Regions from separate parts of the Weizmannia agrestimuris genome, predicted to be linked through region 1. Evidence: predicted binding sites of a transcription regulator. Region 1 holds the regulator's gene; the other holds the start of a gene.
The links. The regulator LexA, encoded in region 1, represses DNA repair genes until DNA is damaged. The targets are predictions, from matches to a motif close to CGAACATATGTTCG.

Region 1 (7,712 bases):
CAAGGTTGGCAGCCCTTGGCGCGTCAAAACAAGCGCTGTCGGATGGTTTTCAGATGACAGAGCAAGGCGCCAGGCAGCCGCCGTTTCATTGCCGTCCGCGGGGCGGATGACCGACAAGCCCGGCATCGCTCTTAAAGAAGGAAGCTGTTCAACCGGTTCATGTGTCGGACCGTCTTCCCCGACAGCGATACTGTCATGCGTAAAGACGTACGTTACCGGAAGGCCCATAAGAGCAGCTAGGCGGATGGCAGGACGCAAATAATCCGAGAAAACAAAGAACGTGCCGCCGTATACATGGACACCACCATGAAGCGCCATACCGTTCATGGCTGCGCCCATCGCAAATTCGCGGACACCGAACCAAATATTGCGCCCTTCATAGGCATCCGGCATATAGTCCTTGTCTTCTTTCAGCCGCGTATTGTTGGATCCGGCAAGGTCTGCAGATCCCCCGAACAAAGACGGCAAATGTTTGGAGACGGCATTTAGCACTTCCCCGCTTGCCGCACGGCTGGCAAGGGTTTTGCCTTCTTCATAGACCGGAATGTCCTTGTCCCATCCATCCGGCAGCCCGCCTTTTATCGCCTGTTTTAGTTCAGCCGCAAGCTGCGGGTATTGTTTTTCATAGGCCTCAAACAGGGACGCCCACTCCTGTTCCTTTTTCACGCCATTTTCCACAACCAATTCACGGAACCGTGCGTAAACTTCATCCGGAACATAGAAGTCTTCTTCAAATGTCCATTTATACGCTTCTTTCGTTAGTTTCAGTTCATCTTCTCCGAGCGGGGCGCCGTGGGCAGCCGATTTCCCGGATTTGTTTGGAGAACCGTAACCGATGATCGTTTTCACTTCAATGAGTGTCGGCCGACTTGTATCCGCCTTTGCTTCCTCGATCGCTTTTGCGACCTGTGCCATATCATTCCCGTCTTCAACCCGCAAATACTGCCAGCCGTATGCTTTAAACCGGTCGGCAACACTTTCGGAAAAGGCCTTATTTAAGTCGCCGTCAAGGGAAATGTCATTGGAATCGTACAATACAATGAGACGTCCCAATTTTAAGTGTCCCGCCAATGAAGCAGCTTCGGCAGATACGCCTTCCATTAAGTCGCCATCTCCGCATAAAGCATATGTATAATGGTCAATGACAGGGAAATTTTCTTTATTGTATACAGCCGCCAGATGCCGTTCTGCCATCGCCATTCCGACTGACATGGCAATCCCCTGCCCGAGCGGACCGGTCGTTGCTTCCACGCCTTCCGTATGCCCGTATTCCGGATGACCCGGGGTTTTGCTGCCATATTGCCGGAAATTTTTAATATCATCCATGCTTAATGCATAACCGGATAAATGGAGCAGGCTATAGAGCAGCATGGAACCATGCCCTGCGGATAATACGAAACGGTCCCGGTTAAACCAGTGCGGGTTTTCCGGATTATGGTTCAAATATCTTGTCCAGAGGGTGTATGCCATTGGTGCAGCCCCCATCGGAAGCCCCGGATGACCGGATTTTGCTTTTTCGATGGCGTCAATGGACAATGTTCGGATTGTTGTGACTGCCAGTTCGTCCGTTTTATCAAACATCTGTTAACATCCTTTCTTCATGGGTTACAACTCTATATTAAGGCAAGTGAAACCCATAACACAACTCTTTTACCATTTTGTATGGATTTTGTAAGAAAAAAGCAGGATGGTTTCCTTTTTAGTGCAGCTTTCTTTTTGTTTGAATTTGCTTAATTTTTTCAGGGGTAACGTCCTGGCCAGCCGGGTCAAGCACACGGACATTTTCAATCGTTTTTCTGAATGAAGAGCGGAACGCCTGCAAATACTCGCTTCGCAATTTTGACTGTTCCTTTGCTTCTTCACTTGTCAGGGCGCCGGTTTTCGCTTTTTTCGCCAATTCGTTAATCCTTGCCATTTTTTCTTTTGAAAGCATATTTTCTCTCCTTTTATCCGTAATTGATGCCATCTTACTAAAATATGGACCCGCCTGCAACGAAAGCGCACCCGTGAAACGGTTTTGATACTATTTATCATGCCCCGTTTCCTCCATATATTCCCTGTAACGCCGGTGGACGGTTGCTTTTGAAACTTGGTAGCCGAAACCGCGCATAGTCGCAGCAATTTCTTGAAAAGTCAAGCCGTTATCCCGCAGGCGGATAATTTCTTCAACCGGCACTTCCTTTCGCTCCCTGCCGTCCGGATTCCGCTTCCCTTTTAAATTTTTTTCCGGACGGTAGCCGTTTTTGACTGCACGCTCCATTCCCCTTTTAATTTTTAAGTTATGCAGCTTTCGCTGATACTCTTCAACCATGCTGACAATTTTCAGCACCATTGAATCAGATTCCGAAAGCTCCAATTCTCCGTTTTGCGCATAACAATATACTTTAATCCCTTTTTTATATAAAAAATGAAGCAATGCAATTTTTGCATTTCCTCTTCCGATCCGTGTTTCATCCTGCACCAGTACGGCGTCAATCTTTTCATTTTCAATCGTATCAAGAAGATCAAGGATGCCGGGCCTGTCCAGGTCATAGCCGCTTGCCCGGTCACAGATCACCCCGGCCACTTGAAAACCGTGGGAATCCGAAAGCTTCTCCAGCTCTTCCCGCTGCCTCGCCAAGGAAGTTTCCTGGCTTTCTTTTTCCGTGCTTACTCTGCAATATAAAACAACTTTCATTTTTTCGTCTCCCGTTGTGATTTCATCGCAAGTTCCCTATTATCATCGCTGAATTCATTTTTTTCTATTGGAATGACAATTTTTTCGCCGGCTTTGATCATGTTGCCGTCAATATCATTATGACGCTCAACCCAGCTGATAAATGCTTCCCTCGACATTTTGCCCTTTTCCGCATACTGCCCGGCGATGTTCCAAAGCGTATCGCCCTCTGTGACGCTGATTTTGATATAGTGTGGGGATGGATCCCGCAGACTTCCAATCATGAAAAATCCGAAAACAAGCGTAAGCCCTGCTAAAATCATAACATAGTTATACTTTTTCCATAATCGTGACATCTCCATCTTCCTCCCGCGAATATTCGTTCGTCCAATCACCAGTTCTATTATAAAACGAACGCCTGTTTTTCGTCAACATTTTTTCGAACTTACGTTTGTTTTATCTGCTGCAATGTGATATAATAATAGCAAATAATGGCATTCCTCCCGTAAACGTCCCCATACGCAGCGCGGGTGCCAAACAAAACTGTGACGAGGTGAATAGAATGGCAAAACTATCAAAACGGCAACAGGCGATACTTGATTTCATCAAGCATGAAGTAAAAACAAAAGGTTATCCCCCTTCCGTGCGGGAAATCGGCCAGGCAGTCGGACTTGCTTCCAGTTCAACTGTCCATGGCCATCTCGCAAGGCTTGAAAGCAAGGGGTTGATCAGGCGCGACCCTACAAAGCCGAGAGCGATTGAAATTTTGGACCATGATGAAGAAATACCGGCCCAAAATGTTGTCAATGTGCCTGTTGTCGGAAAAGTAACAGCAGGCATACCGATTACCGCTGTAGAAAATATTGAAGAGTATTTTCCGCTTCCGGAACATCTTGTCCCGTCTGACGAGTCCGTCTACATGCTGGAAATTGAAGGGGACAGCATGGTGGATGCCGGGATTTTAAACGGCGATTATGTGATTGTCCGCTCCCAGCAGACGGCAAACAACGGAGATATCGTGGTCGCTATGACAGATGAAAATGAAGCGACAGTAAAAAGATTTTTCAAGGAAAAAGACTACTTCCGGCTGCAACCTGAAAACCAGACAATGGAACCGATCATATTGAAAAACGTCACCATTCTCGGCGTTGTCATCGGGCTGTACAGGCAAATGGTGCACTGATCAAAAAGAAGCAGTTTCGGCTGCTTCTTTTTTAATAGAGCATATGCGAGTTTGATGGCAAAAATGCCTGTGACACTTGAGGATTTCTGGGCTTCCAATCTATTTTCGAAGGAAAAATCGGGGCAATTAATGGGCATTTTGTTTTTCTGGGCGTTCGACGCAAAAATGCCCGATAAACAAAAACCCCTCAAAGCCTTACGCTTCAAGGGGTTTCTTGCTTAATACATTTCGATATACTGGTCGCGTTCCCATTGGTGGACTTGTGTGCGGAACATATCCCATTCAATTTCCTTAGCTTCAAGGAAGTGTTCGAGAATGTGATCGCCAAGGGCGTCTACCATTACATCATCCGATTTTAAGTTTTCCAGCGCCTGCAGCAGTGTGCCCGGGAGGTCGACAATGCCGGCTTCTTCTCTTTCTTCTTTCGTCATGACATAGATGTTGCGGTCGACCGGTTCCGGCGCCTGCAATTTGTTCGCGATGCCGTCAAGCCCTGCTTTTAACAGGACGGCGAGCGCGAGATACGGATTGGCAGACGGGTCAACGCTGCGCACCTCAACGCGCGTGCTTAAACCGCGGGAAGCCGGAATCCGCATGAGCGGGCTGCGGTTGCGAGCGGACCAGGCAACATAACAAGGCGCTTCATAACCCGGCACAAGCCGTTTATAGGAGTTCACCGTCGGATTCGTGACAGCCGTAAAGTTCGAAGCATGCTTCATAATGCCGGCAATGAACTGGTATGCCGTATCGCTCAGCTGCAGTTCTGCATCGTTCGGGTCATAGAATGCATTTTCTTTTCCTTTAAAAAGCGAAAGATTGGTGTGCATCCCGGAACCGTTCACGCCAAACAACGGTTTCGGCATAAACGTCGCATGCAGGCCATGTTTGCGTGCAATCGTCTTGACCACCAGTTTAAAGGTCTGGATATTGTCGCATGCCCTGACTGCATCCGCATATTTAAAATCAATTTCGTGCTGGCCGGGTGCAACTTCATGGTGGGACGCTTCAATTTCAAAGCCCATTTCCTCGAGTTCCAATACGATGTCGCGCCGGCAGTTTTCGCCAAGGTCCGTCGGCGCCAGGTCAAAATAGCCGCCGTTGTCGTTCAGCTCCAGTGTCGGTTCATTTTTTTCATTCAGCTTGAAGAGGAAGAATTCCGGTTCAGGCCCAAGATTAAAACTCGTGAAGCCAAGTTCTTCCATTTCTTTCAATACCCGTTTCAAATTATTCCGCGGATCACCTTCAAACGGGGTGCCGTCCGGATTATAAATATCGCAAATCAGACGGGCGACTTTCCCTTTCTCAGCGGTCCACGGGAAAATGACCCATGTATCATAGTCCGGATACAGATACATATCCGATTCTTCAATCCGGACAAACCCTTCAATCGAAGAGCCGTCGAACATGATTTTATTGTCGAGCGCTTTTTCAAGCTGGCTGAGCGGGATTTCCACGTTTTTAATCGTCCCCAAAATATCCGTGAACTGCAAGCGGATGAATTTCACATTTTGTTCTTCGGCATTCTTCAAAATATCTTCACGTGTAAACTTAGGCATGAACAGTATTCCTCCCTTTAGGCAATAAAAAGTATATATCTAAGCTATAAAACTAGCTTTTCAACAATGTTAATGGAAAAACCGGGGCGCATCGGACAACCGCTGGCTCGGTCTTTGAAAACGGCCGGCCTGCAGCAGTTCCTGGCGAAGCCGTTTGCGGATTTCTTCATCCGTTACATGATTTTTGACGAGTACCGGCCCGGTTCCGCGGCGGTCGTTCATCAATAAGATTTTTTTGATGCCTGCAATATTGATCCCCTGATCCAGCAAATCTTTAATATCAAGAAGCCGGTCGACATCATTTAAAGAATAAAGGCGGCGATTGCCTTCCGTTCTTGCCGGTGTAATCAGCTCGTGTTCTTCATAATAGCGGATCTGCCGGGCCGATAAATCTGTTAGCTTCATAACGGTTCCGATCGGCAAAAGCGGCATCGAACGGCGGATTTCTTTTCGACCCATGTTATACGCTCCTTTTCTTTATATTTTTACTATATTCCATGTGAGTTTTTTTGTCAACAAAATGTTATATTTTCTTACATCATTTTTTATCCTCAGGAAGGCAAAACGAGTTTTTCGCGGATTTCCATCCATTCTGCCACGTCCACGCTCTTTCTAAGGGCTTCAAGGCGGGCATCGAACTGTTCGGCAATATCGAGCAAAGCTTCCGATTGCATTTTTGCAAACTCTTCCTCCAGCCATGAGCGGAACGAACCGGCAAGCTTTTCTCCTTGCACGTCAAGATACTGCTGCGCAAGCGGTTCAAACATCGCCTGCAGTTCTTCCTGCATGCCGGCTTTTCCCCCTTTTTCAAAAAAAGTGCGCGCATTTTTAAAATGGCGGAATGCCTTTTCAAACGGTTCCAAATCCGTTTCCGAAAAGGCCGCAGGAAAATCAGGCGTAGCGTGTGCGCCCGCTTCAAACGTGCTGACAGACAAATCAGGAAGCAAACGTTTCATCTCCCTGTTCCATTCCGCGCTTTGCGATGTGAATAATTTCCGGCAATGGGCTTCAAGCCTTACATTTGTCGCCCGCATCTCCTGCGCAAAATCATAGCCAACGAGTTCTGCAAGCTCTTGAAGGGCGCCCGGCAAATCTTTCGCTGCCTTCACCGTTGCCGGATTAAAAGCTTCCTTGAAAAAGTCGGCGAAGCGGTAGAAAACGCGCTGTTTTACGTAATAGAGCAGCTCCTTCTGCTCCTGCATGACGCTGTCCGTGAAAAACGCCGGCTTTGTATTTTTCAAAATGGCTTCTGCCTCTTCCCGCCGTTTCCGGAGAAGTTCCCGTTTCGCTTTCTTTGTTTCAATCGATTCATTGGCATCGCGGATCACGGCATCCACCATTGCAAGGCCGCGTTCCAGCTCGTTTTGTGCAGACTGAAGCACCATATTCAGCAAATCATGGTCGAGAAATTGGCGGAAGCCCGCTTCAAATTCGGCCATTTTCGCTTCCTCCCGCCTGCCTGAAAGCGCAAGCAGGCTTGATACACCATAAAGGCGCGGATTGCGGATGCCGAAATGGAGCAGCTGACCCCTGACATAGTCCATCACTTCTTTATATTCTTCGCCGGACGAGGCAAGATCAATCGCATTGACAATAAAAAACATCTTATCCAGTTCAAATGCTTCTTTTACCCGCCCGAGCTGGATGAGAAATTCCCTGTCTGCGCGCGCGAAGGCATGGTTGTAGTATGTGACGAAGAAAACCGCATCCGAGTCTTTAATATATTCAAATGCTACGCCGGTATGCCGGGCATTGATCGAGTCGGCTCCGGGCGTATCGACAAGCGTAATGCCAAGTCTTGTGAACGGGCAATCATAAAACAAATCAATGGATTCAACAAAACAAGACTGGGTTTCATCGGCAACAAACCGGCGGAACGCTTCCATCCCGGCATTGAAGTTCTGTCCGGCCCGCCCGTTAAAATCAGGAAAGCCTTTCGCAAAGGCACGCAAAAAAGATAAATGGACTTTTTCGTTTGCTTTGCCTGTTTCTTTTGCGTGTAAAGTTTCAATTTTTTCAAGCGCTTCCCCGAACGAACGGCAACTAAGCCCGAAAACAGCGAGCGACTTGTTTACATCTTCCAGCATCTGCGCCTCCGTTTTCAGCTTTACGGCTGCTGTTTTATGCGGATGTGCCGCATCAGGCGGGCAGATCCTGCAAATGGCCGCTGTGGTCGGATTCGGTGAAACCGGCAGTACTTTTTCGCCGGCAAGCGCGTTTGCAAAAGACGATTTTCCCGCGCTGAACGCGCCGAACAGCGCAACGGTATAGCGGCGGTTTTTCAGGCGCCTGCTTTTGGTTCTGAGCGTTTCGGTAT
Region 2 (7,712 bases), on a different contig from region 1:
CGGCCATCAAAGAACTGCTTTCCATTTGCCGGCATTTCGGGGCGGAAGCGATCCCGATCCGCGCCGATCTTGCAACGGACGGCACCGTAAAAACGATTGCAGAAAATGTTTTTCATCTCGATGCGATCATCCATGCGGCCGGCATTTCCCACTACGGGCTGCTTTCGGATATCGATGAGGCAGCCATTGACAAGCTTTACCGGATTCATGTGAAGGCGCCGCTTCTGATCATCAGGCAGCTGTTGCCCAAATTGCGGCAAAATGCGGTTTCACACATTGTGCTTGTCAGTTCAATCTGGGGACAGGCAGGCGCGGCGTGCGAAGCCGTATATTCGGCGATGAAAGGCGCACAGATCGCATTTGTAAAAGCGCTCGCCAAAGAAACGGCAAGAAGCGGCGTACGGGTGAATGCGGTCGCGCCCGGGGCGGTTGGCACCAATATGCTTTCAAGGTTTGCGCCGGAAGAAATTTCGGATCTCGAAGCGGACATCCCGCTCGGCCGGCTTGCCAAACCGGAAGAAATTGCCGGCGCGGTTTCTTTCCTGCTCTCGGAAAAAAGCAATTACATCACCGGCCAGACGATTGGCGTCAATGGGGGCTGGTATATGTAGTCCCGCCTGGAGAAAGTTGCAAAGGAATCCTCTTTGTTTTTTCGCGGATTAACCAAAAAAGGGCAACAGCACACCGTTTTGCCCGGCTGGTGCCTTGAAAGAAGCACGGGTTCCATTTTCCATGCATAGCCTTCCACGCCGGGTCACAAACTAAGGTTGAACAACTTGAAAGGAGGCTGTGACATGAACGTATTCGAAAACTGGGACCAATGGAAAAACTTTTTGGGGGACCGCCTCAACCAGGCAAAGCAACAGGGGATGCCCCAGGAAACGATTAACAAACTTGCTGAGCAGGTCGGCGATTATTTGGCCGCACAAGTAGATCCGAAAAATGAACAGGAACGCGTTCTTGCTGACTTATGGTCAGTGGCATCGCAGGAAGAACAGCAAGCCATTGCCAATGTAATGGTAAAACTCGTTCAAAATAACGGTACCCAGTCATAAAGAAATACCGGCGCATCATGATAACAATTGGCTGCTTTTTTACAAGAAAAGCCGGTTGTTTGGCTGATGCCGCCGGTTTTTTCATGTCACGACAAAATTCACGATTTTTAGAGCTTTCGCTTCCTTATTGATGTAAAATCATATATCATATAACCTAGATATGTTCGTTTGGATCCGGATTTCGGGAGGGGTTATGGGTGGATGACAGGAAAGAGTGGTACTTGGAATATGAAATCACGATCAACCGGCCGGGGCTGTTGGGTGATATTTCCTCTCTCTTGGGCATGTTAGCGATCAATATCAGAAGCATTAACGGCGTTGACCATAAAAAACGAGGCTTGCTGCTGTTTGTCAAAAATGAAGAACAGATCGGCCGGCTCGAATCGATATTGCGAACAGTGGAAACGATAAAAGTAACGAAAATCAGGGAATCCAAGCTCAGGGACAGGCTTGCAGTCCGGCACGGAAGGTATATCCAGCGCGATCATGACGACCGGAAAACATTCCGCTTTGTGCGCGATGATCTCGGGATTCTGGTCGATTTTATGGCCGAGCATTTTAAACAGGAAGGCCATAAGCTGATTGGCATTCGCGGGATGCCGCGCGTCGGAAAAACAGAATCGATTGTGGCTGCAAGCGTGTGCGCCAATAAAAAGTGGATTTTTCTCTCCTCCACGATGATCAAACAGACGGTGAGAAGTAGTCTGATTGAGGATGAATACAATGCAAACAATATTTTTATCCTGGATGGCGTCGTATCCGCTGAGAGGGGAAACGAACGGCACTGGCAGCTGATCCGTGAAATCATGCGGCTTCCGGCTGTTAAAGTGGTGGAACACCCGGATATTTTCGTGCAGCGTTCGGAATACACGCTTGATGATTTTGATTACATTATTGAGTTGAGAGAAGACCCGTCACAGGAAATTACATATGACTTACTCCAGCAAAACCGGATGTTTCAAGGCGAATTTGGAGGATTTGATTACTAGATTGGCAGGTGTTACCATGACGGAATTAGGGAATCGTTTAAAAGAAGCAAGGAAAGAAAAGGGCATCAGCCTGGATGATTTGCAGGAGATGACCAAGATCCAAAAAAGATATTTGAAAAACATTGAAGAAGGAAATTATGATTCAATGCCTGGAAAATTTTACGTCCGGGCATTTATTAAGCAGTATGCCGAGGCAGTCGGGCTTGATCCGGAAACTTTATTTGAAGAGTACCAGAGCGACATCCCCCGTACGGAACAGGAAGAATTTCCCGAGCAACTTTCGCGGGTGCAGACGTCCTCCAAAAGGGCCGCACCGGATACCGTCAAGATGATGAACGTGCTGCCAAGGATCCTTGTGGTCGCCGCCATCATCGCGATTTTATTTTTGCTTTGGTTTGTCGTATATAAGTTTGCCGGTCACAACACAAAGGAAAAGTTAAACAGCGGGGCTTCCGGCGATGTGAGCGTACAAAAAGAAAACGTCAAATCGGCTGAAAAGGTGTCATCCGGCAAAAACACCGGCAGCTCTTCCGAAAAAAAGGCGGCGAAAACGTCAAAAAAACCGGCCTCGAAAACGAAGAAAACAGCCCAAAAACTGGAAACCGTATCTTCAAGCGGGTACACGACCACCTATAAACTGGCCGGCACCAACCAGTTCAAACTTGAACTGAAAGCAAACGGCGGACGGTCATGGGTACAGGTGAAAAACAGCGACGGTTCAACGAACTTTCAACAATTGCTGAATGACGGGGACAGCCGGACAGCGGATCTGTCAAAACAAAAACAAGTCACGATCACGGTCGGAAACACCGTCAATACGGAAGTGTATATCAATGGCAAAAAACTAAAATACAATATTCCGGCATCCAAAGAAGTACGCCAGGATATGATCGTCCAGTTTAACGGGTCACAAACGAAATAAGCCTTGTTTTAAGGCTTTTTCTTTGGAAAATATATAGACAGTTGGAGGAAAAGCCAGTGAATTTGCCGAATAAAATTACTGTATCACGTGTATGTTTAATCCCTGTTTTTTTACTCATCATGGCGGTGCCGTTCGATTGGGGCACCTTTGATTGGCTGGGAGCCAAAATTCCGGTCACCCATTTTGTCGGTGCGGTGATTTTTGCCATTGCCTCTATGACAGACTGGATCGACGGCCACTATGCCCGCAAATACAATCTCGTTACCAACTTCGGGAAATTTCTCGATCCGCTTGCGGACAAACTGCTTGTTTCAACGGCATTTATTTTGCTCGTCGGGCTCAAGCTGGCGCCGGCATGGATTGTTGTCGTAATCATTGCCCGCGAGTTTGCCGTGACAGGCTTGCGACTGATTTTAGCAGAGGGCGGGGAAGTAGCAGCAGCCAATATGCTTGGGAAAATCAAAACATGGACGCAAATCATTGCCATCCTTTTATTGCTGTTGCATAACTTCCCGTTTTCGGCGCTCTCTTTCCGCTTGGATCTGATCGCTTTGTGGGTAGCGCTCATCTTTACCATCTGGTCAGGCGCTGATTATTTCTATTTAAACCGGGGCGTATTTGCCCGCTCGAAATAACCATGCAGTGAAAGGCAACCTTTCACTGCTTTTTTGCCCGCCAGCGGGGCTACAGGGTTTCCGGAGAAAAAGGAAGCCATTGCTTCGGGTGGATTGGCGGCCTGGATTGCGCCGTCATGTGTTCGTTTTTTTGCTTTAAAAGAAAGGGAGGAATGGAAAGTGAATGCCGAAATTATTGCAGTCGGTTCGGAACTTTTGCTTGGCCAGATCACCAATACAAATGCCACATTTATTGCCGCACAATTGGCGGAAATCGGCGTAGATGTGTACTACCAGACCGTTGTCGGCGATAACGCAGAGCGGCTCGAAGCGGCAATCCGGACAGCGGAGGGCCGCGCCGATCTATTGATTTTTACTGGTGGGCTCGGTCCGACAAAGGATGATTTAACAAAAGAAACGATTGCATCGCATATCGGAAAAAAACTGGTGACAAACGAAGATGCCATGCGCTCCATCGAACAGTTTTTTATCCGTACAAAACGAAAAATGACGGAAAACAACAAAAAGCAGGCACTGGTCATCGAAGGTTCAAAAGTGTTTCCGAATGACCACGGTATGGCGCCGGGCATGCTGGCCAAAAGCGGAAACCATTATTATATGCTGCTGCCCGGCCCGCCGCATGAACTGGAACCGATGTTTATCCATTACGCCAGCCCCGCAATCCAGGAAGAACTGGAAACGATCGAAAAAATCGAATCGCGCGTTCTCCGCTTCTTCGGGATCGGCGAATCCCAGCTGGAAACAGAAATCCGCCATATATTGGATAGCCAAACCAATCCGACTGTCGCTCCGCTTGCGAAAGAAGGGGAAGTGACACTTAGGATTACGGCGAAACACCAGTCGGCGGAAACGGCGAACGAAATGATCGATCAAGTGGAAAAAGAGATTATGCAAATTGCCGGATCGTATTTTTACGGTTATAATGATATGACATTAATGGAGGCCCTGCTCGAAAAGCTTTCGAAAAAACAGCTGACGCTTGCCTGCGCGGAAAGTCTGACTGCCGGCAAATTTGCAGCGGAAATGGCGTCCATCCAGGGTGTCAGCACAATGTTGAAAGGCGGCGTTGTCGTCTATTCAAACGAAGCGAAGATGAAGCTTGCCAAAGTGAAAAAAGAAACGCTTGACAAGTACGGCGCCGTCAGCAGCCAGTGTGCAAAAGAACTGGCGGAAAATATCCGCAGCATTATGGATGCCGACATTGGCATCAGTTTTACAGGCGTGGCTGGCCCGGACTCCCTTGAAGGCCATCCGCCGGGAACCGTGTGGATCGGCATTGCGATAAAAGGGAAAGAAACTGCCACTTATCTGTTGGAACTTCCCGGATCCCGCAACAACATCCGCACGCGATCGGTGAAATACGGCTGCTGGCATTTGCTGAAACTGCTTTAGGTCGAAAGCCGCTTCTGCTCATGGCAAGTGACGGAAGCGGCCTTTTTATAAAAAAATTTGTTTGCCAAAAATTCAATTTTCGGCTCTTTTTGCCGGGGGAATTTTCATTTTTACAGGGGGAAAACCCCATTTTTTTGCCGGATTTTTGCAAAAAAGAGACGAATGAGCGTTCGAGATTTTGCTTGGCAAACAGAGAAAAAACGGGTATAGTATAGATATAGATTCATTGCTTTCGAGAGTTTGGAATGAATAAAAGGAGGAAATTTTGTGAATGATCGTCAAGAAGCCTTAGACAAGGCTCTGAAACAAATAGAAAAGCAATTTGGTAAGGGTTCCATTATGCGGTTGGGCGAGCAGACCGACCGGGTTGTCTCCACGATCCCGACCGGTTCGCTTGCGCTTGATATTGCCCTTGGTGTCGGTGGTTACCCGCGCGGCCGCGTCATTGAAATATACGGCCCTGAAAGTTCTGGTAAAACAACGGTTGCCCTGCATGCGATTGCGGAAGTCCAGGCACAGGGTGGACAAGCGGCGTTTATTGATGCGGAACATGCACTTGACCCGGTTTATGCCCAAAAGCTCGGTGTCAATATTGATGAGCTGCTCCTGTCCCAGCCGGATACGGGCGAACAGGCGCTGGAAATTGCGGAAGCGCTCGTCCGCAGCGGCGCAGTGGATATTGTGGTCGTTGACTCCGTTGCTGCGCTTGTGCCGAGAGCGGAAATTGAAGGGGAAATGGGCGATTCCCACGTCGGCCTCCAGGCACGGCTGATGTCCCAGGCGCTGCGGAAATTATCGGGTGCAATCAACAAATCGAACACGATTGCGATTTTCATTAACCAAATCCGGGAAAAAGTCGGCGTAATGTTCGGTAATCCTGAAGTCACACCGGGCGGCCGTGCGCTCAAATTCTACTCATCCGTGCGCCTTGAAGTGCGCCGTGCCGAACAGATCAAACAAGGGAGCGACATTGTCGGCAACAAAACGAAAATCAAGGTTGTCAAAAACAAAGTAGCGCCTCCGTTTAAAACGGCAGAAGTGGATATTATGTACGGCGAGGGGATCTCAAAAGAAGGCGAGATCGTCGATATGGGAAGCGACCTTGACATCATCCAAAAAAGCGGGGCCTGGTATGCTTATAACGGCGAGCGGCTCGGCCAGGGGCGTGAAAATGCGAAGCAATTTTTAAAGGAAAATGCGGATCTGAAAAACGAGATTGCCGCAAAAATCCGGGAACATTACGACCTGACAGAAGATGCCGGTTCCCATGAAACCGAGAAAGCTATAGATGAACAAGAAGCTGTGGAAGGACAGGAAGAATTAAATTTGGAGTAACCGGTGTATAAGCGCCTGAAATGCTGACCGCATCCAGGCGCTTTTTGCCGTCCATTTACCGCACTTTTTTGCGCCACAAAATCTGCATGGCGGAGAGGAATCAACACAAATTTACAATGGCAATCTTTCCGCTTCACTTGACAATAAAAATTCCCACCTTTAAAATTAATATGTATATTTTATTTTTCTAAAAATGACTTTCTCCTGTACGGAAAGCAAATCCTCCCGGAAGTTTCCGGAAGGGGGGCCGGTTTTTTCATCCGGCGGCTTTTCCGCATGCGGCTGATGGAACCATCCTTGTCTTCAGCCGGACCGGGACGAAACGCATGATTGGGTTTTCATGCATATACACCGGAGGGGCTTGCCCCGGGATCAACGTTTTACTTTTTAAGCCAGGCGCTGTATACTGTAAACCTAAGGATTAATGTAACAGCCGACATTTTTAACGTAGAAGAAGTTCATAGCAAGAGGAGGTGAGATTGATGGAGTCTCTCATATGGATCATCTCCCTTTTGCTTGTCCTTATCGTCGGTGTAGTTGTTGGCTATTTCATCCGGAGATCAATTTATGAAGCGAAAATTGCAGGGGCGAAAAATGCGGCAGATCAGATCGTTGATGAAGCAAAACGCGAAGCTGATCGCCTGAAAAAAGAAGCCCTGCTTGAAGCGAAGGATGAAAATCATAAACTTCGTACGGATATGGAACGGGAATTGCGTGAACGAAGAAATGAATTGCAAAGACAGGAAAACCGCTTATTGCAAAAGGAAGAGAACCTCGATCGCAAAGATGAATCGCTCGATAAGCGTGAATCGATGCTTGAAAAGAAAGAGGATTCTTTAAACCTGAGACAACAACATATTGAAGAGATGGAAAGCAAATTGGAGGAGATGGTTAACGAGCAGGAGTCTGAGCTGGAAAGAATCTCGGGCCTCAATCGCGAACAGGCGAAAGCCATCATTATTGAAAAACTGGAAAACGAGCTTTCCCATGACATTGCCGTTAAGGTAAAGGAAGCGGAAACAAGGGCAAAAGAAGAAGCCGATAAAAAGGCGAAAAGCATTCTTTCGCTGGCCATTCAGCGGTGTGCAGCCGAGCATGTTGCTGAAACAACGGTATCGGTTGTCAACCTGCCGAATGATGAAATGAAAGGCCGCATCATCGGAAGGGAAGGCCGCAATATCCGGACACTTGAAACGCTGACCGGGATTGACCTGATCATCGATGATACGCCGGAAGCGGTGATTCTTTCGGGATTCGATCCAGTGCGCCGGGAAACGGCACGCATTGCACTGGAAAAACTGGTTCAAGACGGCCGCATCCATCCGGCCCGCATTGAAGAAATGGTTGAAAAAGCAAGGCGGGAAGTGGATGAACATATACGCGA

Region 2: the regulator LexA is predicted to act here: its motif matches at 5,153-5,166, upstream of recA (recombinase RecA).

What each region holds. Positions count from the first base shown of each region.
Region 1 is NZ_CALPDC010000002.1:180,449-188,160, reverse strand. It holds gene tkt (transketolase) at 1-1,581, opposite strand, end outside; gene NFR98_RS02295 (DUF896 domain-containing protein) at 1,700-1,933, opposite strand; gene NFR98_RS02290 (YneB family resolvase-like protein) at 2,024-2,677, opposite strand; gene yneA (cell division suppressor protein YneA) at 2,674-3,012, opposite strand; gene lexA (transcriptional repressor LexA) at 3,219-3,839, shown strand; gene glnA (type I glutamate--ammonia ligase) at 4,058-5,395, opposite strand; gene NFR98_RS02270 (MerR family transcriptional regulator) at 5,465-5,854, opposite strand; gene NFR98_RS02265 (dynamin family protein) at 5,947-7,712, opposite strand, start outside.
Region 2 is NZ_CALPDC010000001.1:132,686-140,397, forward strand. It holds gene ymfI (elongation factor P 5-aminopentanone reductase) at 1-611, shown strand, start outside; gene NFR98_RS00660 (DUF3243 domain-containing protein) at 795-1,055, shown strand; gene NFR98_RS00665 (DUF3388 domain-containing protein) at 1,253-2,044, shown strand; gene NFR98_RS00670 (helix-turn-helix domain-containing protein) at 2,061-2,966, shown strand; gene pgsA (CDP-diacylglycerol--glycerol-3-phosphate 3-phosphatidyltransferase) at 3,023-3,601, shown strand; gene NFR98_RS00680 (competence/damage-inducible protein A) at 3,761-4,993, shown strand; gene recA (recombinase RecA) at 5,261-6,328, shown strand; gene rny (ribonuclease Y) at 6,811-7,712, shown strand, end outside.